Regions from separate parts of the Arthrobacter glacialis genome, predicted to be linked through region 2. Evidence: riboswitches for the same ligand, from Rfam matches in the RefSeq annotation. Region 2 holds a riboswitch; each other region holds the start of a gene.
What was found. A riboswitch is a leader RNA that binds a small molecule or an ion and turns the genes downstream of it on or off. The one in region 2 is predicted to bind thiamine pyrophosphate.

Region 1 (7,752 bases), on a different contig from region 2:
CGTGGCCGCCAGTCCCGCCGGATACGTGCAAAACAACCCGGTCAACAAAGCTGGCCACTGAAATCTCCTTGAATAGAACTTAGTTTGTGCGCACCAATTCTAGTCCACTGCTGAACTAGGGCCTGATACCGGCCGAAAAATGTATCTGTGTTAAAAGCCAGTGGAGCGAGCCATGCGGCCCGCTCCACTGGAAAAGCTTTGGTATTAGACCGCAGCGACGATGTTCACAACACGACGTCCACGACGTGTGCCGAACTCGACAGCGCCTGCGTCCAATGCGAACAGCGTGTCATCCTTGCCACGACCAACACCCTCACCGGGGTGGAAGTGGGTGCCGCGCTGGCGAACGATGATTTCGCCTGCCTTGACAACCTGACCGCCGAAGCGCTTTACGCCCAGGTACTGGGCGTTTGAGTCACGACCGTTGCGAGAGGAACTCGCACCTTTTTTATGTGCCATTTGAAAATGCCTGCCTTTTTACTAAAAGATTCTAAAGTGGATCGAACTTCAAAAACGCTTATTAAGCGATTGAAGTGATCTTGACCTTGGACAGTTCCTGACGGTGACCCTGGCGCTTCTTGTAGCCGGTCTTGTTCTTGAACTTCTGGATGACGATCTTCGGTCCACGAAGATCCTCCAACTTCTCAGCCGTAACCTTCACATTAGCCAGGTCCTTCGCGGCTGTGGTGAGCTTGTCACCATCAACCAAGAGCAAAGCGGGCAGCTCAAGCGTGCTGCCAACTCCACCGGGGACGCGGTTCATGGTCACGTGGTCTCCGACGGAAACCTTTTCTTGACGGCCGCCTGCGCGGACAATCGCGTACACCACTGGGGAACTCACTTCTCTCGACGTTTATTACAAAGTTTTTGTGCCGGTAGGAATCATGATTGACATCTACCAACCGTATGCGCCCGCTGTTCAGAATAGAACGGGCACGGGGTGCATACTACGTGCCTCAACGCCGTGGACCTCAATGGAGTTCTGCCATGGAGTGGTTGCCCTAGGTGTTGGCGTAAGCACCGAAGATCAAGAATACGCTAACTCTGTCTCCGGGCGCAAATGACACTGATTACCCACACTCACAGTGGACGACAGAACAAACCTAAATTTGCCCAGTTGCCATAGAGGAGCGGGAAACCGTACTCACCAACTTTAGCGTGGATGCGGAGAGTTTTTGCCATTTCGCCCCATGACGCGCCGCGATTCTGCCTCAGAGCTGGTGGCGTTAATCACCCAAGGCCCCAATTGGCGCGGATTTGGCGGCCCAACCGTCAAAGAAACTGTGTGGGGCGGCAAAAAAATCCACCTCATACTGGGCCGAGTGGGCAAAAGCGGCCCGCATGCCTTCGCGTTCCCTTGCTGAGCCGCGCCGCGCGGCCGCATCCATGATGGCTACTGCCGTTTCAGTGGCCTGGGCAAAGTCATCATCGGCGTAGGTCGCCAGCCACGTCCCATAGGGGTGCTCGCCCGAGAAGGACAAGTAGTCCTGGTGCAGCACCCGGCCAACCTCTGCATAAAGCCAATAGCAAGGCAGTACGGCGGCCACCACTTCCCCGTAGCTGCCGGAGAAGGCGACACCTTGGAGGTGGTCAACATAATGTTTGGTGACGGGGCCCTGCCGCATGTCCGTGGGGTAGTGGCTGAGCCAGTCGCGGTGCAGGGCCAGCTCAACCTCCAAGCAATTCTGCGCACTCCCGGCCCAAAACTTTTGTTCCACCTCTGTAGGCGCCAGGGCGCTGGCCCTGGCCAGAACACGCGAATACGTACTCAAATACAGCGCATCCTGGGCAAGGTAGTACGCAAAGTGGTCGCTGTGCAATGTCCCGGCCGCCAACTCCTTGATGAAATCAAGACCGAAAATGGCTTCACGCTGCACCTCGCATTCCTGCCACAACTGCTGACTGAAGGCATCAAGGGTCGGTGCCGCACTGTCCCACAGCGCGTGGAAATGGTTGATGGGGCCGGCGCCTTCGCCCACATTCAACTCATGGGCCGTTTCCAGGGCGACGCTCAGCCAGGACTTGGCGTGGCGCACACTGACGGCCCAGTCACCCTTCTGCGCCTGCAAGGTGGCCACTGCGGCAGACAGTGAACAGCCCGTGCCATGGGTGTTGGGGGTATCCACCCTGGGTGCTGTAAACACCTCAACGGTGCCGTCGTGTTGTACGAGTGCGTCCAAGCACTCCTCCCCCGGGAGGTGCCCGCCCTTGACCAGAACGGCGACCCCGTGGGCAGCGGCCAGCTGCAGGCCTTGGCGCAGCGCCTCGTCAAAGTTCTTAGCTTGGGGTTGTCCCAGTAACACGGCAAGTTCCAAAATATTGGGTGTAACCAGGTGAGTGCTTTCCAACAACCGCAGCAAACCCTGGCGCGCTGCCGGCGCCATAAGCTCATCGCCACTGGTAGCCACCATGACAGGATCAAGAACCACCACGGGCGGCCGGGTTCTTGCCAGCCAGTCCCCCACCACGGTCATAACCTCCGCGGTGCCGAGCATGCCTATTTTCACTGCATCAATGTCAATGTCGGCAGAAATGGCCTCCAGTTGCTCCGCGAGGAAGGCCACGGGCGGCACATGGACACTGTGCACACCTGTGGTGTTTTGAGCCGTTAACGCTGTCAGGGCAGCCATGGCGTAGCCGCCGTGGGCGCTGATGGCCTTGATGTCTGCCTGAATGCCGGCACCCCCTGAGGGGTCGGAACCGGCAATGCTCAGAACGCGCGGGTGACTGACGCCCCGTTGTTGCCGGGAACCGGGACTGGCCTCACGGGCCCGGGGTGGTGAATCCAAAAGTGGCGGGGCAGAAAGCAAGGTTTCCATGGACATCCCTTCGCCGGTGCTAGCCGGGCAGGTTCAACGGGTCTTTTCTCAGCCGGACCTCTTGTCCAGGCACCCCGTGTCGCTCTCAACCCTAGACCCCGCCCCAGCGGTTAAACCAAACTGACCCGCAGTAAAGGTCGAAAAACGGGCTGAAAACGCGTTTTTTCGACCTTTACTGCGGGTCAGTTGAGAGGCTGGCTACAGCTCCGAGGCGGGAACTCCCACACCGAGGATGATCGGCTCGGAACTCCTGGCCGGCTTGGCTGCCGCCGGCAAGTCCACGGCAGCACTGCTGTGCTGCACCGAACCCTGGGCCGGGGCCTGCGACTCGGCAGTTTCCACCGCCATGTCGGCTCCGCCCTGTGCACTGCGGGCGCTACGGTTGCGGCGTCCACGGCGTGAGCGCGAGCGGTTGTTGCCACCTGCCTCGGCAGTATCCGGCGCTGACTGGTCCTGGCCCGGGCTGGTCAACTGATCCAGCGCTTGGGTCAAGCCAGCCAAGGCCGCAGCCTGGTCGGCGTTGCTGGTCTCGGCGGAACCGGAGCTTTCACTGCGGTGGCCGCGGGGCAGCTCAATGGCTTCCCCACCCAGGGTGAGTGTTGCGGCGTCGGGCGCATCATTGTCTTGCTGCGCTGACGGCACTGCAACAGGAGCTGCGGGAGCGTCGTGCTCATGGTGCGAGGCTGCAGCAGCGGCTGCAATGTTGGCCAACGCGGCACGGGCTTCATGGGCCTTTTGAGCTTTCTGAGCATCAGTGGGTTCCTCATGCAGCTCCACCGGGGCGTGTTCAGCCTGCTCGGACTCAGGCTTGGAACGGTTGCGGTTGCGCTTGCGTTCGCTGCGTGTGGACCTGTTGGCTGTGGTGCGGTCACTGTCGCGCTGTTCCTGCGCCACCTTGGCAGCATGTGCCTGCGGCGACTCCACGGCAACAGTGTGCACACGGCGGTGCTCAACGGGGATCTCGTGCGTGACCATGCCGCGGCCCAAGCAGGTGCCGCACTGTTCGCCGAAGACTTCCAGCAGGCCAGTGCCCATGCGCTTGCGTGTCATCTGCACCAGGCCCAGGCTGGTTACTTCAGCAACCTGGTGCTTGGTCCTGTCACGGCCCAGGCATTCCACCAGGCGGCGCAATACCAAGTCGCGGTTGGATTCGAGCACCATGTCGATGAAGTCAATGACAATGATGCCGCCAATATCGCGCAGACGCAGCTGGCGCACCACTTCTTCGGCAGCTTCCAGGTTGTTCTTGGTGACTGTTTCTTCCAAGTTTCCGCCGGAACCGGTGAACTTACCGGTGTTGACGTCAACCACAGTCATGGCTTCCGTGCGGTCAATGACCAGCGAGCCACCGGAGGGCAGGAAGACCTTGCGTTCCAGGGCCTTGGAGATTTGCTCGTCGATCCGATGTGCGGCAAAGATGTCCTCGCTCTTGCTCCACTTTTCCAGGCGGTCCAGCAGATCCGGGGCTACATAGGTCACATAGGCTTCAATGGTGTCCCAGGCGTCCTCGCCGGAAACAACCAGCTTGGAGAAGTCCTCGTTGAAGACGTCGCGGACCACCTTGATGGTCAGGTCCGGCTCGCCGTAGAGCATCTCGGGGGCCAGCGTCTTGTGGGAGGAGGCACGGTTGTTGATGCCTTCCCACTGGGCGCGGAGCCTGTTGATGTCATTGGTGAGCTCTTCTTCGCTGGCACCTTCGGCAGCCGTGCGCACAATGACGCCGGCGTTTTCGGGCAGGTGGTCCTTCAGGACGCGCTTGAGACGGTTGCGTTCGACGTCGGGCAGCTTGCGGGAGATGCCTGTCATGGAACCGCCCGGCACGAACACCAGGTAGCGCCCGGGCAGGGAAATCTGGCTGGTCAGGCGGGCACCCTTGTGGCCTACGGGGTCCTTGGAGACCTGCACCAGGACGGAGTCGCCGGACTTCAGCGCGTTCTCAATGCGGCGCGGCTGACCGTTGAGGTTGGCGGCGTCCCAGTCAACTTCACCGGCGTACAGCACGGCGTTGCGGCCGCGCCCAATGTCAACGAAGGCAGCTTCCATGCTGGGCAGCACGTTTTGGACCTTGCCCAGGTACACGTTGCCGATGAGGGAATCCTGCTGCGTCTTGGAGACAAAGTGCTCGGCCAGGATGCCGTCTTCCAAGACACCGATCTGGATCCTGTCATCGCTCTGGCGCACGACCATGACCCGGTCAACCGATTCGCGGCGGGCCAAGAATTCAGCCTCCGTGATGACTGTGCGACGGCGGCCGGAGTCGCGGGAATCGCGGCGGCGCTGCTTCTTAGCTTCCAAACGAGTGGAGCCGCGCAGGCTTGTCACCCGGTTGGATGCGCTGGCGCTGGGCTCGGCGGGGGTGCGCGGGGCACGCACGCGGGTCACGGTATTGGGCGGGTCCTCATCGGTGCCGCCCGTCAGCTCCAGGTCAGCATCGCCACGGCGGCGACGACGACGGCGACGCGAGGTCACGCCGTCGTCGGGCGCATCAGTGTCCTGCTCAATGGCTGAGTCGTCGTCGGACTGGGCCGCATCCGTTTCGGCGGGGCGGGTACGGCGGTTACGGCTGCGGTTCCGGCCGCGACGATCGCCATCGTTGCCGTCCTGCTCGTCATCACGGTCATCATTGTCATCCTGGGCAACAACGGCAGGCACCGCCATGCTCATGTCCGGGGCCAGGAACAGCGTGGACATGCCGCTTGTCGGTGCTGAGAACAAGGCCTCAGCCACGGGGGCCGCTGCGGCTTCCACCACTTCCTCTGCCACAGGCTCCTGGGCCGGCTCCTCGGCGGGGACAGCCGGGGACTCGGCGGGGACAGTGGTCTGGGTGGCAGGCTTGCGACGGCTCCGAGTGGTCTTCGGCGCTGAGGGGGCCTGTACTGCTGCTTCCTGTGCCACAGAATCCACGGCGGTTTCCAGCGCGCCCTGCTCCGGCACCTCGGCCGCAGGGGCAGCAGCCTTCCTGGTGGCGCGGCGGGGCGCCTTGGCCTTGGCCGCGGGCGCAGGCTCCGCTGCGTCAACCACGTCTGCTGCAACTACTTCTTCGGCGGCTGGGACGGCTGCAGCCTTGGTGGTGCGGGTCCGCCTGGCAGGCGCCTTGGCAGCGGGCGCCGCTGCGGCTTCCTCACCTGGAATGCTTAATTCACCCTGAACCGCAGCGGGTGCAGTAACAGGTGCCGTTGCGCGACGGCGGGCAGCTCGCTTGACCGGCGCTGCTTCCGGCGCTGCTGCTTCAGGGGAATCGAGCAGCGAGGCCGGCTGCTCGGCATCAACGGGAGCGGCTTCCTTTTTGGCGCGGCTGCGGCGGACGGGGGCCTTCACGGCTGGCGCTGTGCTTGTTGCTGTTTCCACGGCTGTTTCAACTGTGTTGGCTTCAGCAGTAGTGCTTTCAACAGCGGCAGGGGCCGCAGCCGGGCTGGTTACCGCGGCCGTGGCACGGCGCGAACGGGGAGCCTTGGCCTTGGCGGGGGCTGCAACAGCAGCCTCTGCTGCATCAAATGTGGGCTGTTCATTATTCATAGTGGGCGTTACTTTCGCGCCAAAACAGCGCACCCACATCGAGCGCCGAAATCGGCTAATGTGCCAACACCCGCAGGCGTCGACGGAAGTCGTCTAATTACTTCTCAGGCGGCACCAACTTCTGGGTGCGCAAGCTCTGATAAGCCAATGGTTTACGGAATGAGTCCGGTGGATGGCTGCACACACTGGCAGCGTCGTCACCGGCAACCCGTGGGCGTGCCATTGGACTGAAAGACGCACGTGGATCGCCAGTCAGCCGAAACCATTGTCTCATACGAGCCCTGTCATGGAGCAGTTTTCTCCATGGCGCGCCAAGAAACTCAAGCTACAATCAGGACACATTCACCTCATCCCGATGAAAAGGACACAATGCCTAGCACCAAAGTTTCCACCAGCGATCCAGCGGACATCGACAAGCCAGCCCTGGTACGGGCCAAATCGTTCGGGTGGTTCTTGATCATCACAGGCGCCATTGCCTGGGTGGCGTCCTTCACGCTGGTGCTTGAGCGGTTGGAACTCTACAAAAATCCCAACGCCAACGCCAGCTGCGACTTCAACGCATGGATTTCCTGCAGTGACGTCATGAAGACCCCCGAGGCCGCAATTCTCGGCTTCCCCAACCCGTTCATCGGCGTGGTGGCCTTTGCAGTGCTCATCACCGTCGGGGTTGTCCTGCTCGCCGGGGCACACATGCAGCGCTGGTTCTGGATCTGCTTGCAGGTGGGCATCACGGCCGGCATGGCCCTGGTGTCCTGGTTTTGGTTCACGGCCCTCTACACCCTGGCGGTCCTGTGCCCCTACTGCATGATCGTCTGGGCCATGATGATTCCGATCTTCGTCTGGACTACCGTGCGGAACATCAACCATGGGGTCATCCCCGCCACACCGGCGTTGACCAAGTTCATCAACGACTGGGCCTGGGTCATTATGGGCCTGTTCTACGTGGCTGTTCTTGCCTCCATCTTCTTCAGGTTCATGCACCTGATCATCCCCTCCAACGCCTAGCCCCCACCATCTATGTAGCAGTAGATGCCTTGGGTAGCGCTTTCCGGGGCCCATTTGATGCAACAACTGCGACACAGATTTTCACGTACGACGACGAAGGGCACCTCCCAGCGGGAGGTGCCCTTCGTCGTCGTACTTTCAAACGTAATTCGCTTAGGCGAACCAGATGCCAATCTCGCGCTCAGCGGACTCCACCGAGTCGGAGCCGTGGACCAGGTTCTGCTGAACCTTCAGGCCCCAGTCGCGGCCCAGGTCGCCACGGATGGTGCCCGGCGCTGCCGTGGTGGGGTCAGTGGTTCCGGCTACGGCGCGGAAGCCCTCGATGACACGGTTGCCTTCAAAGATGGCCGCCACAACGGGACCGGAGAGCATGAACTCAACCAGGGGCGCGTAGAACGGCTTGCCCTTGTGC
Region 2 (7,752 bases):
TGAGCTACACAGTCATTGGCGAGCCTGCCCAGGTGCGGGACATCATGCGCCGCACGGACGACTTTGCCCCGACCAACGCCCTGACCTCGGTGGTTCCGCTGGCCCCGGCCACTCTGCGCATTCTGAGCAAGGTCCGTTTTGCGCTGCCCCCGGTGCTGGCTTCTGCCACAGGGGCCCAGCACCGAGCAGTGCGCACCATGGTGGGCCGCTTTTTTACGCCCGCCAAGGTTGCCGCCATTGAACCGCGGGTCCGTGAGCTGGCACGGCACAGGCTCGCGGCCACCAGCATGGCGCTTGGGCAGGGCCCGGTGGATCTGGCGGAGCACGTGGGCAGGCACATCCCGCCCGTCGTCATGGCCGAGCTCACGGGGCAACCCACGCCGAAGCTGGACCTCTTGAAACGGTGGAGCAGGGATTCCCTGGAGCTGTTCTGGGGCTGGCCGGATCCCGAGCGGCAACTCCTCCTGGCCCACAGCGCCGCGGAATTCTACGTGTGGCTTCGGCAGGAGGCGGCAGCCGCCCGGGGCACTTCATCGCTGTTTGGTGTGCTCGACGCCGCAGGCCTCTCCAGCGCCGAGGTGTGTTCCCTGGGCTACTTCTTGGTCATTGCCGGCCAGGAAACCACCGCGCAGCTCATCAACACGGTGCTGTTCCGCGGGCTTGAATCCGCCGCCCGGGCAACCACCGGCAGCTGGGCCGCCCTGAGTGAACCGGAGGCCGCCCGCAACCATGTCCGCGCGGTGTTGGCCACCGAATCCTCCGTCCACACCTGGCGGCGCGCTGCCCTTCGCGACACCCAGGTGGCGGGGCAGGCCATCCCGGCCGGGGCGGAAATCTTGTTGGAATTGTCGGGACGGCACCCCGGGCAGGCGGCACCGACCGCCTATTCGCTGGCATTTGGCCACGGCCTGCACCGCTGCCTCGGCGCAAAACTGGCCGAACTGGAAACCGCGCTGGTCCTGGAGGAAACCGCCAGAGCCCTGCCCCTCCTTGAACCGGCCGGTGCCCCGCCGCAGTGGCTGCGGCTGCTTTCCTTTCAGGCCCCGCTCACTGTCACTGCCCAACTCACCAACAAGGAATTCCCATGAGCGTCACCTACATAACGGGCACCGACACCGACGTTGGCAAAACGCTGACGACGGCGGCCCTGGCCGTGGCGCTGTCAGCCGCCGGGGCCGCCGTGGCCATCTACAAGCCGACCCAAACCGGAGCTTCCGGAAGCGAGCACGGCGACGTTGACGAGGTTTCCCGGCTCAGCGGCGTCCACTCGATTCATGAGGGCATCCGGCTCGGTGACCCCATGGCGCCACGTGCCGCCGCGGGCCGGGCCAATCGTGAATTGCCGGATCTGACTCACCATGTGGCCCGCATTGCGGAACTGGCCGCCAGCCATGACCACGTGCTGGTGGAGGGCGCCGGCGGATTGCTGGTGGAACTCGATGCCGACAGCCACACCCTGGCGGACCTCGCGGCGGCTGCCACGGGAGCCGCCCTGAGCCATTTCGTGGTGGTGTGCCGCAGTGGTTTGGGAACGCTGAATCACACCGCCCTGACAGTGGAGGCACTGCACCGCCGCGGCTTTGCCGGCCCGGCACTGGTGATCGGCTCCTGGCCGGCAACGCCGTCGGACGTTGAACTCAGCAACCGCGAAAGCCTGCGCGGAACTGAGGGAACGCAGTTTCTGGGCTGCCTGCCAGCCGGGGCATCCCGGCTGGCACCGCGGACATTCCGTGAACTGGCGACCCAATGGCTGCACCTGCCTCACTGCTAAGAGATTGCGTTACTTCTTCGCGGGCAGAACCAGTTCGCCTGTCTTGTCCGACGGCGACGATGGGCGAGGACGACGCGCTGACGACCGCCGCCGACAGCATCACACGTCGGCTATACCCTCACCTGTGGAGAGCTGCTAATGTGGGCAACCCAAAGCAAAGGAGGGCCCCGTGGGCAAGGTGGTCATGAACAGCTCGGTATCGGTGGACGGCTTCGTCGCGGACATGAACGACCAGCCCGGACCGCTGTTCGACTGGTTGCTCAGTGGTGACGTCCCGCTGGACGACAGCGGTGTGCTGAAGGTGTCGCAGACCTCCTACGACTACATCCGGCCGTACTGGGATCATATCGGGGCGACAATCGTTGGCCGCCACGTCTTCGACATGACGGACGGCTGGGACGGGAAGCCTCCGGGAGGGGTCGACCACGTGGTCGTCGTGACGCACAGGCCCAGGCCCGAGGGCTGGGACCCCGAGGCGCCGTTTCACTTCGTCGACGGCGTCGAGGCAGCCGTGGCCAAGGCGCAGGAGCTCGCGGGTGACCGCATCGTCGAGGTCGCCGCTGGCGATGTCGGTGGCCAGGTGCTAGCCGCGGGCCTGGTCGAGGAGGTGCGCATGGACGTCGTACCCGTCGTCTTCGGGTCCGGCAAGCGCTACTTCGGGTCGGTCAACGCACAGCACCTGTTGGAGGATCCCGACGTGGTGATTCAGGGAAACCGGGTGCTTCACCTGCGCTATCGGGTGCGCCGTTGACCGATCTGAGCCGGTACGCGAAGCAGTCCGCCAGCCAACATCCCCCCATAAGGAAATAACCTCCCGTTTCCGAGAGGTTATTTCTTCACATCTGCAAACCGTTGCGCCCCGCCACCACTATCGTGGCTCTATGGCCGCAAAGGAACGGCGAGTTCCGGCAAGTACACCTTGCCCCCGGTTGCCAGAAACTCCTGACTCTTCTCACGCATGCCCGCGTACATATCGGCAATGGCCGCCTGCGACTCGGCCGAACCATACTCGTCCCTGATGTCCTGGCTGATGCGCATTGAACAGAACTTCGGGCCGCACATGGAACAAAAGTGGGCGGTCTTTGCCGGTTCGGCAGGCAGCGTTTCGTCGTGGAAGGACTCGGCAGTGACCGGATCCAACGACAATGCGAACTGGTCACGCCAACGGAACTCGAATCGAGCCTTGGACAAGGCGTCATCGCGCTCCCTCGCCCCGGGGTGCCCCTTGGCCAGGTCCGCAGCATGCGCAGCGATCTTGTAGGTGATCACCCCGGTCTTCACATCGTCCTTGTTGGGCAGGCCCAAATGTTCCTTGGGGGTCACGTAACAAAGCATGGCTGTGCCGTAGCGGGCAATCTCCGTCGCCCCGATGGCCGAGGTGATGTGGTCGTACCCAGGTGCTATGTCGGTGACCAGCGGCCCCAGTGTGTAGAAGGGGGCTCCCTTGCAAAGCTCCTGCTGGCGTTCAACATTTTCCCGGACCAGGTGGAACGGGATGTGTCCCGGGCCTTCAACCATGACCTGGACATCGTGTTCCCACGCCCGCTGTGTCAATTCGGCAAGGGTGTCCAGTTCTGCAAATTGGGCGGCGTCGTTGGCGTCGGCAATGGAGCCTGGGCGCAGGCCGTCGCCCAGCGAAAATGCCACGTCGTACTGGGCGAAGATCTCGCACAGCTCGTCAAAGTGCGTGTACAGGAAATTCTCTTGGTGGTGGGCAAGACACCAACCCGCCATGATGGCCCCGCCGCGGGAAACAATGCCAGTCACACGATTGGCGCTCAAGGGGACGTAGCGAAGCAAGACACCCGCATGGATGGTCATGTAGTCAACGCCCTGCTCGCACTGTTCAATCACCGTGTCCCGGAAGATTTCCCAGGTCAGGGCGTTGGCTTCGCCGTTGACCTTTTCCAGGGCCTGGTAGATAGGCACGGTGCCGATCGGGACGGGGGCGTTGCGGATGAGCCATTCCCTGGTGGTGTGGATGTCATCGCCGGTGGACAGGTCCATGACAGTATCGGCACCCCACTGGGTTGCCCATTGCAGTTTGTCGACCTCCTCTGCGATGGAGCTGGTGACGGCCGAGTTGCCAATGTTGGCGTTGATCTTCACCAAAAAGGCCCGTCCAATGACCATGGGCTCGGACTCCGGGTGGTTGATGTTGTTGGGGATGATGGCCCGGCCGGCCGCCACCTCGCTGCGCACCAGTTCCACGTCGCAGTTTTCCCGGATTGCCACAAATTGCATTTCTGGGGTGATGATGCCGCGGCGGGCATAGTGCATTTGCGTAACGCGCTGACCGGCCCGTGCGCGGCGCGGCTCTGGAACCAATCCCTTCCACTCTGCTGAGGCAGCGCCCCGGCGCATCGCGGACTTGCCGTCGTCAAGCAAATTTCTGGTGCGCCCCCGGTAGATTTCCGTGTCCATGCGGGCACTGATCCACGCACTTCGAAAGGGTTGAAGGCCCACTACCGGATCGCTGCCCGGCCCGGCCGTGCGGTAGACGCGAAACGGCGCGTTGGCCTGGCCGTTGGGAGACGGCTCCAGCGCGATTTCTGTGACTGGTACACGAATTCCTGACTCTGGATCCACATCAAAGGCCAGTGAATGTGATTTCAGGGATTGCGTTTGCGCCTGTTCCAAACCTTTGGGGGCAGGGGTCATTGTTATTGCTTTGGGGTTCACAGATTGCTCACTTCCTTCGCCGGCATTACCCGGACAGGTTCAACGGTCGCAGGCTGCTTCAGCCTGATCTCAGCCCCTGCAAGGGCTCCCGTGTGGTCGGAAGAAACGCTACCACGCACTACGGCCCACCGTTGGCCATGCAAGCTCAACCGGCGGCGGGGCCAGCGGCCAGGCTCACTCCCCCGCCTCGTTCCGTGCGCTTGTCTGCTCCCGGCTGGAAAATGACTCTGCCATGGCAAGGATCTGCTCCGCCCGCCCACGGGCCAGGGCCGCATCAGCGGGCACAAAGGCCAGACGGGTGCGCCGTTCCAACAAGTCCGCCACGCTGGCGGCACCCTCAGCCTGAACAGCGAAAAGCAGTTCCGCGCCGGTGATCTCGGTCCCATCAAACAGCGGCTCCGCGAGGAGCGGATCCTGCAGCTGGAGCGCCTGCACCGCAGCGGCTTCCGTGCCATATTTCGCCACGAGCCTGGCCGGTGCGTCAATGGTTCCGAGCACTGTGGCGGACGCTGCACCCACCAGCGGCAGGGTCTTGGTGCGGCAGGAGGCTTCGATCCCCAACCGGGCCACCACTGCATCCACGGCGTCCTGGGCCATCCGGCGGTAGGTGGTCATTTTTCCGCCCACCACCGTGATGGGCGCCCCGGGGACATCCCGGATCAGGTGCCGGCGTGAAATGTCGGCGGTACCGTCGGGGCCGTCCCCGTGGGCGGCCTCCACCAAGGGCCGCAGTCCCGCGAAGGAACCCACCACGTCCTCGCCTGTCAGCGGTACCGTCAAGGTGGCGTTGACAACGTCCAAGAGGAAGTCGACGTCGTGCTCCGGAACCTGGGGCCGGTGGCCGTCGGCGGTGTGGTCCGCCTCATCCGTGAGCCCGATGTACACCAGGCCGCAGGGCTGCGGCAGCACAAAGACGTAGCGGCCAAAGTGCCCGGGCACGCCAACCGTGTGCGCGGCATGGGGATTGCCCATCCGCTCCGCCCGTACCACCAGATGGGTGCCCCTGCTGGGGGTCACGCTCAGTTGCGGCTCGAAGTCGCCAGCCCACACACCGGTGGCGTTGACCACCGCGCGAGCCTGGATGGCAACGCGCGCCCCCGTGCGAGTGTCCACGGCCTCCACGGTTGTCGCGGTCAGGCTGCTGGCCTTGACGTCGCGCAGCACATGGGCCCCGTGCCGGGCTGCCGTGCGGACCACGCCGAGCACCAGCCGGGCGTCGTCCACGGCCTGTCCGTCCCAGTAAAGGTAGCCGCGGCGCAGTGCCGTGACGTCCAGTGCCGGCGCCAGTGCGGTCACCGCCTGGTTGGAGAGGAGCTGGGGCCGCGGCAGCGTTTTGCTGCCCAGTCCGGACAGTCTGCGCAGCACGTCGTAGATGACCACACCCAGCGCTGCAGCCGCGCCCTCCCAGGCCGGGGCGCTGCGGGCGTCCGGGATGACAAACCCCAGCGGGCGGACCAGGTGCGGGGCTATGTTGCTCATGAGCCAGCGCCGTTCCATGGCCGATTCCCAGGCCACGGGGAAGTCCATCCTGGCCAGATACCGCAGCCCGCCGTGGATGAGCTTGGAGCTGTAGCCGCTGGTTCCGGCGCCGAAGTCGTGGCTTTCAATGAGGGCCACGCTGAGTCCGCGGCTCACGGCATCCAGGGCCACACCGGCGCCGGTGATGCCGCCGCCCACCACCACCACGTCTACCGTGTGGTGGGCCACGTGCTCGAGTGCCCGCTGGCGGCTTTCGCAGTTGATCCAGCTCGGGTTTTTCATGGTCATGCTCCGCTCTGCTGTGCACCGTTGTTCGACGGCGTGAGGTAGCGTTCCAGCATCTTGGCAAGTTCTGCCAGAGCGCCCTCGAAGGCGTCCGTTTTCAGGAGAACCCGTGAGGACAGGGCCACGCCCTGCAATGCCAGCAGCAGCGTGGTGGCTGTCCCCCCGGCCGCTTCGATGCTGCCGTCCGTCACGCCTGCGTCCAGAAGTGTGCGCAGCTGGTCGAGGATGAGCTGCTGGCTGGCACCAAATCGATCCGTCACATAGGGGATCAGGAATTCCGGGTCTCGCTCGGCGATGGACGCCAGCAGTTCTGAGGTGGCAAACACCCGGACGCTTTCCACCGCGAAGTGCACCAGCTCCTGGCGCCCGGTACCAGTGGGCGTGCCGATCCGTACGGTGTTCGCGTAGCTGCGGAACTCATGGGTGAGGGTTGCCAGCACCGCATTCTCCACCGAACCCATCCGGCGGTAGAAGGTCATGCGCGAAATGCCAGCCCGCTCGGCAATGTCGTTGGCAGTGGTTCGGCGGACACCGTGGAGCACCACTGAATCCCGGGTTGCGGAAAGGAGCGTGGCATCGGCCTGCACGTTGGTACGTTGTGACGTCATGTGTCACACTGTATCCCATGGTGACGAATCTCACAGAAACAGTTTCTCCCTCCGTGTGGCACGGCTGGGGGGACCCCAGCCACGCCCGGCCCCTGGGCGCAGGTGCACTGGAGTTTCTGCGCCGCACCCTCAAGCTCACCAGCATCGACGCCGGCCATCCACCCGTTGACGTGGCCGATGTTCGCGTGGGTCCGGTCGCGCTGGAGGAAGATGACCTGGACGAGATCCGGGCCATTGTTGGGACTCAACACGTCGCCACGGATGCCGTGGAACGCATCCTCCATGCAGGTGGCAAGAGCACCCCGGACCTGCTGCGACGCCGCAGCGGAGATGCACTCGAGGCCCCCGACGCCGTAGTGTTCCCCGGCAGAACCGAGGAAGTGGGGCAACTCCTGGCGCTGTGCGTACGGCGTCAACTGGCCGTGGTGGCCTTTGGTGGCGGAACGTCGGTGGTGGGCGGGGTGGAACCACTGCGCGGCCGCTTTGCCGGCGTCGTCACCCTGGACATGCGACGCATGAACCGGCTCCTGCAGGTGGATCCCGTCTCACGCACGGCCTCGTTTGAGGCCGGCATCCGGGGCCCTGCCATCGAAGCGGCACTCGCCCCGCACGGCTTCACGCTGGGGCACTTTCCGCAAAGCCACCAGGAAGCCACCCTGGGCGGATATGTGGCCACGCGCTCCGCCGGCCAGGCATCAACCGGCTACGGCCGGTCCGACGAGTTGGTCAAGACCGTCCACCTCGAGACCCCCGCAGGCCCGTTCGACGTCGGCTCCCTGGCACCGGGCACGGCTGCCGGGCCAAAGCTGCTCGACGTGGTGGTGGGCAGCGAAGGAACCCTTGGTGTCATCACCGCGGTCACCGTCAAGGTGTCCCCCACGCCCGAGGACAAGGTGTACGGATCCTGGTCCTTCCCGTCATTCGCCG
Region 3 (7,752 bases), on a different contig from region 2:
TATGTGATTGCCACCGGAACCATCGCTGGCAAACCCGCACTGGTACTCAACGGTAAAGATGCCACAGGCACCTTCTACGCCGTGCAGAGCCTGAGCCAGGCGGTCGCAAACGGCTCAGCCCCGGCGATGACTGTCAAGGACTGGCCACTGATGTCCATCCGAGGCGCCATTGAAGGTTTCTATGGCATTCCCTGGTCGCATCAGGCCCGTCTGGACCAGCTGGACTTCTACGGCAAGCACAAGTTGAACACCTACATCTACACGCCCAAAGATGACAATTACCTGCGCGCCAAGTGGCGTGACCTGTACCCCGCAGCAGAACTGGCCGACCTGAAGGAACTCGTCGATGAGGCCAACGCAAACCATGTGAACTTCACTTTTGCCCTGTCTCCGGGCAACGATGTTTGCTACTCCTCCGACGCCGACTACAACTCCACGGTGGCTAAATTTGACCAGCTCCGCAGCATTGGCGTGAGCAGCTTCTACATTGCCTTGGATGACATTGATCCGTCACTGAAGTGTGCTGCCGACCTGGCAAAGTTCACCAGTTCCGGATTCAGGAAGCTCGCCGACGGACAGGCGTTCTACCTCAACCGGATTGTCAACGATTACGTCAAGGTGCACAATCTGCAGCCCCTGCAAACCGTTCCCACCAACTACAACGGTTCCGCCGAAGATCCTTACAAGGACCAGTTTGGCCTGGCCACCGATGATTCCATCCTGATCCAATGGACAGGGGAGGGCGTCTTTTCAAACACCATCACCGAGGCATCGGTGACCAAGGCTGTGGACACCTACAACGCCGAACACTTCTACATCTGGGACAACCTGCCGGTCAACGACGGCCAGCGCGGGCGCCTGTTCCTGAACCCGCTGGAAGGGCGCGATCCCAACTTGTACAAGCACATCGACGGCATCACCTCCAACCCGATGATCGAGGCCTACGCCTCCATGATCGCCCTGGCCGGGTTTGGTGACTACTCGTGGAACAGTCCCGCCTACAACGCTGCAACCACACAGTCGGCAATCATCACAGAGCTTGCCGGTGCAGAGGCTGCCGTGCGCAAGTCGCTGGAAACCTTCGTCGACTTGAACCAGAGCTGGAAGCCCTACCGCCCCAACTCCAAGACAGCCCCTGCCCTCAGTGCCGATGTAGCCGCTTTCTGGACAGCGTACGACGCCGGTAACGTGGCAGGGATGAAGTCGCTGCAGGACCGCCTGGCCACTATCAAGGCAGGCCCTGAGACATTGGCAACCATGGCCATGAAGGGCTTCTACGACGATTCCAAGCCATGGATCGACGCTGCTGCCCATTGGGCCACGGCCATGGAAGAGCAAGTCGCCATGCTGATCGCCATCAAGTCCGGAAACGGCGTTGTCGCAACGGATGCCGCATTGGAAGCCAACGCAGAAATGGCGTTGGCCATGCGCGCCACCGTGCCCGATGTTGGTCCGAACAACATTGGCATCACACCCAACCAGATCATCCCGTCTGTGGGTGACGGCGTCTTTGAAATCTTCACCGCAGCAGCCCAGGCACGCTACAACACCTGGCTGAACCTGACCCCCGTGGCAGCAGCGAACAACTTCCCGGGGACCGCGTCTTCTTCGTTGGCAACCTACCAGCAAAACACACCCGGCAAAATGGTTGACGGCAACGCCAGCACCCTCTGGTGGTCAAGTGCCCCGCCGGTGGTCGGATCCACCGTCACCCTTGATTTGGGTGCAGTGAAGCCGGTTGGCAAGGTTTTGATCCAACAGGCCGATTCAGATTTTCAGGCCGGCGACATGATCTACAACGCACGACTAGAGTACTCCGCCGACAACAGCACATGGACCTCGGCGGGCACGTTTGCGAGCAAGCCGCGCATCGAGCAGAGCTTTGACACCCCTGTCAGCGCCCGGTACATCCGCCTGGTGGCTGCGGCTGCCAACTCCGGGGGCCAGTGGGTGAAGATTCGCGAGTTCCAAGCCTTCGAAGCCACCCAGAAGCTCACCACTAACTTGGCCGGTGCCAATGGGACTGGTCCGGCCAGTGCCTTCGATGCCACCATCAACAGTGCTTTCGAGGCAGCCACCGCACCCGTTGCCGGCTCCCACCTGAGCTATGTTTTGGATGCCCCCGCAGCCATGAAGTCGGTGGCTGTGGTTGGTCACATGGCGGGTGATTTGCAGGTAAAGTCCGACGACGAATGGGTCACCCTGGGTGCCTTGAATCCGGCAGTGAGCTTCCAGGAAGCTGTCCTGACGCAGGCCACCATTTCCGGAGTTCGGATCCTGTTCAAGTCCGGGGCTGGCCGGGCAGTGGGTGCCGGGCCGGTCGTTTACGAGCTGGGAGTCCGGGCCACAGGCCCTGTTGGCAGCGGGCCTTATGTTGGCGACGTGGTTGAGCCAAGCCCCACGGCAACGCCCACAGCGACGCCAAGCCCCACGACCACCCCGAGTGCGTCATCGTCGGCAACGGCTACCCCGTCGGGCACGCCGAGCGCTACCCCGTCGGGCACGCCGTCGGCTGGCATCACCTTGAGCGCTGGAACTCTGGCGCCGGGTGGGAGGCTGACAGTTAGTGGCACGGGCTTCAAGCCGGGCAGTGAGGCGAGTTTCACCCTGCATTCCACACCGGTGTTGCTGGGGACGGTCACGGCTGATGCCCAGGGTGTTGTGACCTTGAGCGTGAACCTGCCTGTGGATGTTGCGCCCGGACTGCACAGCATCGTCATTGACGGTGTGGGAGTTGACGGGACCTCCCGCCAGCTGAGCGCACCGCTGACCATCACTGGTGCGGCCACCGCTGCGGTAACCACCCCGGCTGCTGCGGATGGCTTGGCCAGTACTGGCGCCAACGCCACGATGTTGGGTGGGCTCGCCGTGTTGCTGCTCATTGCTGGTGCGGGCGTGTTCGCGGTGACCCGTCGCAGGGTGGCGAGCCACTAACAACAGCGGGCAGCGAGTCGTACCTCAGCTTGTCCGTCGGGCGGGCACCGGGATTCCCTTCGGTGCCCGCCCGGCGTCGTTAGCCCCGTTCACCGGACGCCCCGCACGAGGGCAACCGGCTACCTCGAGGAACGGGTGGGCGAACGGGTGCATTACGTCAGGTCGTGCGGAAGTATTAGTGCGCGGCATCCGGCGGGGGTAAACTGAAGCCGCAATTCAAACACGACAGGGGAGCGTCTACCCGCCTTGGGTACCGGCGCTGAGAGTGCGGTTAGCCGCAGACCCTCGAACCTGCTCCGGTTAGTACCGGCGAAGGGAGTCGAGTTCTCTTCGGCTGCGCGGAAAGTCCGCCTGCCGCCCCTCCTGCGAAGGAGGAACCATGAGTAAGTCAATCGCGAGCAAAAACGCCGCACCAAGCAATCAAAACCAGGCGGCACGCAAGTCCACATGGCGTGTTGTGGACATTGTGGTGGTGTCCGTTCTGGGTGTCGCCATCGGCGTCATTTTCTGGCTCTGGTCCGCCGGGTACGGCCTGATCAGCGCTTTCACCGTCGCCTTCCCGCCCGTTGGCGCACTGTACGGTGGCGGCTGGTTGATCGCCGGCGTCTTGGGCGGCTTGGTCATCCGCAAGCCCGGCGCAGCGCTCTACTGTGAACTGATTGCCGCCAGTGTGGAGGGGCTGCTGGGCACCCACTTCGGCTTCACGGTGTTGCTCTCCGGACTGGTCCAGGGCCTCGGTGCTGAGCTGGGCTTTGCGCTGTTCCGCTACCGCAAGTTCAACCTGCCTGTGGCCCTGCTGGCCGGAGCGCTGGCAGGCCTGGCCATGGGCATCAACGACTCCCTGGTCTGGAATGTCGCCTGGGCCATGGAGTGGAAGCTCGTCTACGTGGTCCTGGCCATGATCTCTGGCGCCATCATTGCCGGATTGGTGTCCTGGCTGGCCGTGCGCGGACTGGCACGCACGGGTGCGTTGTCCAATCTGCCTTCGCGCGGCGCCGCGATCGAACGAGCGGTCTAGGCGTGGGCTCCTGGGCGCACCGGGGGACAACTCCGGCGCGGATCAGTGCAAAGGGCTGGGGTTGGCAGCATTCGGGCCGCACCAACAAGGCCGTACATGACCTGGATCTGGAGATTGCCCCCGGGGAGCGGGTCTTGTTGCTGGGTCCCTCGGGTGCTGGCAAGTCGACACTCTTGCACGCCCTTGCTGGGGTGCTGGGGGACGATGAGGACGCCAATGAGGCCGGTGAACTGCTCATCGACGGCTATCCAGTGGCGGAATCACGCGGCCGGGCAGGGCTCATGCAGCAAGACCCCGACGCTCAGGTGGTGCTCTCGCGCATTGGTGACGACGTTGCCTTTGGTGCAGAAAACATGGCCGTCCCCCGGGATGAGATCTGGCGCCGCGTGAGCGCTTCGTTGGAGTCCGTGGGGTTGAAGCTGCCCCTGGATCATCCAAGCTCGGCCCTGTCTGGCGGGCAAAAACAGCGGCTGGGGCTCGCTGGCATGCTGGCCATGCGCCCCGGCCTGTTGTTGTTGGATGAGCCCACGGCCAATCTGGATCCTGCCGGTGTGGTGGAGGTGCGCGATGCCGTGCGCCGCAGCCTGGATGAATCCGGGGCAACCCTTGTGGTGGTTGAGCACCGGGTTTCCGTGTGGCTTGAGGTCGTGGACAGGATCATTGTCCTGGCGCCAGCCGCGCTGGGCGAGCCAGGCGGGGTGTTGTTTGACGGCCCGCCGGCCGCCGTCTTGGCGCAAAGCCGGGAACTGCTGACGGCGGCCGGGATTTGGGTGCCGGGCTACGTGCCGGCGGTCCGGCCCAGGGAAGCCTCATCCACGCACGACGCCGGGGAGCTGCTCCTGCTTGAGGCGTGCGGTCTTGCCGTCTCCCGCACCAAGGGACGGCGCAGGCACCCGGGCGTTCCAATCGCTGTGGTTCCTTCCGTGCGGGTCAGCGCCGGGCAGGCGCTGAGCGTGACGGGCCCCAACGGGGCAGGAAAATCAACACTGGCACTGACCCTGGCGGGCTTGCTGGCGCCAGCAGGCGGGCAGTTGCTGGCAACGGAGCCGCTGGCCCGCGGGGCCGGAACTGCTCCGTTGAAGTGGCGCGGGCGCCAGCTGATCAGCCGGATCGGAACGGTGTTTCAGGAACCTGAGCACCAATTTGTTACCGGCAGCGTCCGTGCGGAGCTGTTGTTTGCACCGAAACTCTTGGGGCGCGGCGGAGATTCGGTGGATGGGCTTCTGACGCGGTTGCGGCTGGACCATTTGGCCGATGCCAACCCTTTCACGCTCTCCGGCGGGGAAAAGCGGCGCCTGTCCGTGGCCACAGTGTTGGCGGCCAGCCCGCAGGTGCTGATCTTGGATGAGCCAACTTTTGGCCAGGACGCCAACACCTGGGCCGAGCTGGCATCCCTGCTGACTGAGCTGCTGGATGCGGGGACAGCCGTGATTTCCGTGACACACGATGCAGCCTTTAGTGCTGTGCTGGGTGGAGAACAGCTGGTGCTGGGCGCCCCCGAACAGATGCCGCAAGGTGCGGCCTCCCTGCTTTCAGCGGAGTCGGTGGTGCAGCGATGAGCGTCGACATCATCGCCACGCCCCGCTCCACGGCGTGGTTGGCCCGTGCCAACCCGCTGGCGAAGCTGGGCGCCGGCATGGCGATCACAGTGGTTCTGCTGGTCAGCGTTGACTGGGTCTCGGCAACCGTTGCCCTGGTGCTTGAATGCATGCTCCTGCCGTTGGCTGGACTGAGCGCGCGCATGCTGTTGCTGCGCGGCTGGCCCATTCTGGTGGCAGCAGTGGTGGGCGGCTACGGGACGGCCCTGCTGGCGCCCAAAACCGGTGAGCTTTTGTTGGAGTGGGGGCCCTTGACCTTTACCAGCGGGTCGCTGGAAGCCGGGGTGGCCATTGCCCTGCGTGGTTTGGCCATCGCCTTGCCGGGAATCATTGTGCTGGCTTCCACCGATCCCACGGATCTGGCCGACGCGTTGGCACAAAAACTCAGGCTGCCGCACCGTTTTGTCCTTGGGGCGCTGGCGGCCATGCGGCTGGTGGGTTTGTTGGTCGCGGAATGGCAAACTCTCGGCATGGCGCGCCGTGCCCGCGGGGTGGGCGGTGAGCCCGGGCTGTTCCGTGGCGTCAAGGCCCAGCTGGGCCAGGCCATGGCGTTACTGGTGCAGGCCGTGCGCCGGGCGTCACGGCTTGCTGTCACCATGGAGGCCAAGGGTTTCGGGGCAGGTCCGCGCACCTGGGCCCGTGAATCCTCGTTCGCCCGTCATGACCTGTGGGTTGTCGCTGGGGGGCTGGTGATCGCAGCCGTATCGGTGAGCGCTGCCGTGCTGCTGGGCAGCTGGAATCCCGTGTTTGGCTAGCTAGACAGCAACCGGCCCGCCCTTGGCGCCTTGAGGCGTGCAGGGCGGGCCTTTCCTTTGCCGGTGTGATCGCCGCCAGGAAACAGCCGGACACATACTGTGGAAGCGTCTGGGTGGCTGGGATACTGGGGGCATGACGATCGCACGCAGCACCAAGCTCACCATTGTCGGCGCCGGCAGCGTCGGCACGTCGCTGGCCTATGCCGCCCTCATTCGAGGTTCCGCACGCGAGGTTGTCTTGTATGACATCGCCACGGCCAAGGTGGAGGCCGAAGTCCTTGACCTAGCCCACGGCACCCCCTTTGTGGGTGCCCCGCGCATCACGGGCGGAAGTGACATTGAGCTGGTGGCCGATTCCGACGTCGTGGTCATCACGGCCGGGGCCAAGCAGGAGCCTGGCCAGACCCGGCTTGAGCTGGCGGGCGTCAACGTGGCAATCCTGGAGAAGATGCTGCCGCAACTGGTGGCCCTGGCACCCAATGCCGTGTTCATCCTGGTGACGAACCCGTGCGATGTGCTCACGGCAGTAGCCGAGCGCATCACGGATCTGCCGCACGGGCGCATCTTCAGCACGGGCACAGTGCTTGATTCCGCCCGGCTGCGCTGGCTCGTGGCAGAGGCTGCGCAGGTGGCGCCGCAAAGCGTGCATGCGCTGATCGTCGGCGAGCACGGCGACACGGAATTCCCCTTGTGGTCCACCGCGACCATCGGCCAGACCCCGCTACCGGAATGGACCGACTCCTCCGGGTCCCTGCTGTTTCCCCGTGAACGGCTCGAATCACTCACCCACGACGTGGTCCATGCCGCCTACAAGGTCATCGCCGGCAAGGGTGCCACGAACTATGCGATCGGGCTCTCGGGTGCCCGCATTGTCGAGGCCGTTTTGCAGGACGAGCGGAGCATCCTTCCCGTCTCGAGCGTGCTGCACGGCTACCGGGGGATCGACGGCGTGGCCCTGAGTGTGCCGTCGATCGTTGGCGCTGGCGGCGTGCAGCGTGTGCTCGACACGCACATGGACCATAGGGAGGAAGCCCAGCTCCAGCACTCGGCCGAGACCCTGGCCGCTTCCATCGCCTTGTTCAGCTAGGGCGGAGTTCATCTGGGTCCCGCGAAAGGTGCCACCGAGGCCGAGCGGGGCTAGCCGATTGGCTCAAAGTTGCTGGGTGTTTTGGTACGTGCGGCCGAGGTCGGGGTACCGTTGAGTGTGACGCCGACTTCCGCGGCCGCGCTCACTTAAGGGTTATCGCATATAACGGTTAATTTTGACCGTTTTTCGCACAAACTGCCCATTGGGTCACAAATGTCAAGCAAAATATGCATCCTGTGATATAAAAGTTGTTATGACTCAAATGGCTGCAGCAACAGTTGGCGTATTGGTGCGCGATGCCCGCACCGAAAAAGGCTGGACCCAAGGTGAATTGGCGTCCCAATTGGGCACCAGCCAAAG

Region 1: it holds a riboswitch for thiamine pyrophosphate, as region 2 does, so the genes downstream of both, thiD (bifunctional hydroxymethylpyrimidine kinase/phosphomethylpyrimidine kinase) here and thiC (phosphomethylpyrimidine synthase ThiC) in region 2, are expected to answer to the same signal.
Region 3: it holds a riboswitch for thiamine pyrophosphate, as region 2 does, so the genes downstream of both, CVS28_RS00330 (ECF transporter S component) here and thiC (phosphomethylpyrimidine synthase ThiC) in region 2, are expected to answer to the same signal.

The regions. Positions count from the first base shown of each region.
Region 1 is NZ_PPXB01000006.1:113,498-121,249, forward strand. It holds gene obgE (GTPase ObgE) at 1-58, opposite strand, end outside; gene rpmA (50S ribosomal protein L27) at 205-459, opposite strand; gene rplU (50S ribosomal protein L21) at 521-829, opposite strand; gene thiD (bifunctional hydroxymethylpyrimidine kinase/phosphomethylpyrimidine kinase) at 1,227-2,819, opposite strand; TPP riboswitch at 2,808-2,906, opposite strand; gene CVS28_RS09090 (Rne/Rng family ribonuclease) at 3,018-6,335, opposite strand; gene CVS28_RS09095 (vitamin K epoxide reductase family protein) at 6,705-7,340, shown strand; gene ndk (nucleoside-diphosphate kinase) at 7,494-7,752, opposite strand, start outside.
Region 2 is NZ_PPXB01000011.1:57,190-64,941, forward strand. It holds gene CVS28_RS13685 (aminotransferase class I/II-fold pyridoxal phosphate-dependent enzyme) at 1-3, shown strand, start outside; gene CVS28_RS13690 (cytochrome P450) at 1-1,088, shown strand, start outside; gene bioD (dethiobiotin synthase) at 1,085-1,771, shown strand; gene CVS28_RS13700 (dihydrofolate reductase family protein) at 1,941-2,522, shown strand; gene thiC (phosphomethylpyrimidine synthase ThiC) at 2,651-4,432, opposite strand; TPP riboswitch at 4,448-4,555, opposite strand; gene CVS28_RS13710 (glycerol-3-phosphate dehydrogenase/oxidase) at 4,628-6,214, opposite strand; gene CVS28_RS13715 (TetR/AcrR family transcriptional regulator) at 6,217-6,825, opposite strand; gene CVS28_RS13720 (FAD-binding oxidoreductase) at 6,843-7,752, shown strand, end outside.
Region 3 is NZ_PPXB01000001.1:63,877-71,628, forward strand. It holds gene CVS28_RS00325 (glycoside hydrolase family 84 protein) at 1-2,934, shown strand, start outside; TPP riboswitch at 3,152-3,269, shown strand; gene CVS28_RS00330 (ECF transporter S component) at 3,314-3,952, shown strand; gene CVS28_RS00335 (ABC transporter ATP-binding protein) at 3,955-5,511, shown strand; gene CVS28_RS00340 (energy-coupling factor transporter transmembrane component T family protein) at 5,508-6,305, shown strand; gene CVS28_RS00345 (L-lactate dehydrogenase) at 6,439-7,392, shown strand; gene CVS28_RS00350 (UDP-N-acetylglucosamine 1-carboxyvinyltransferase) at 7,646-7,752, shown strand, end outside.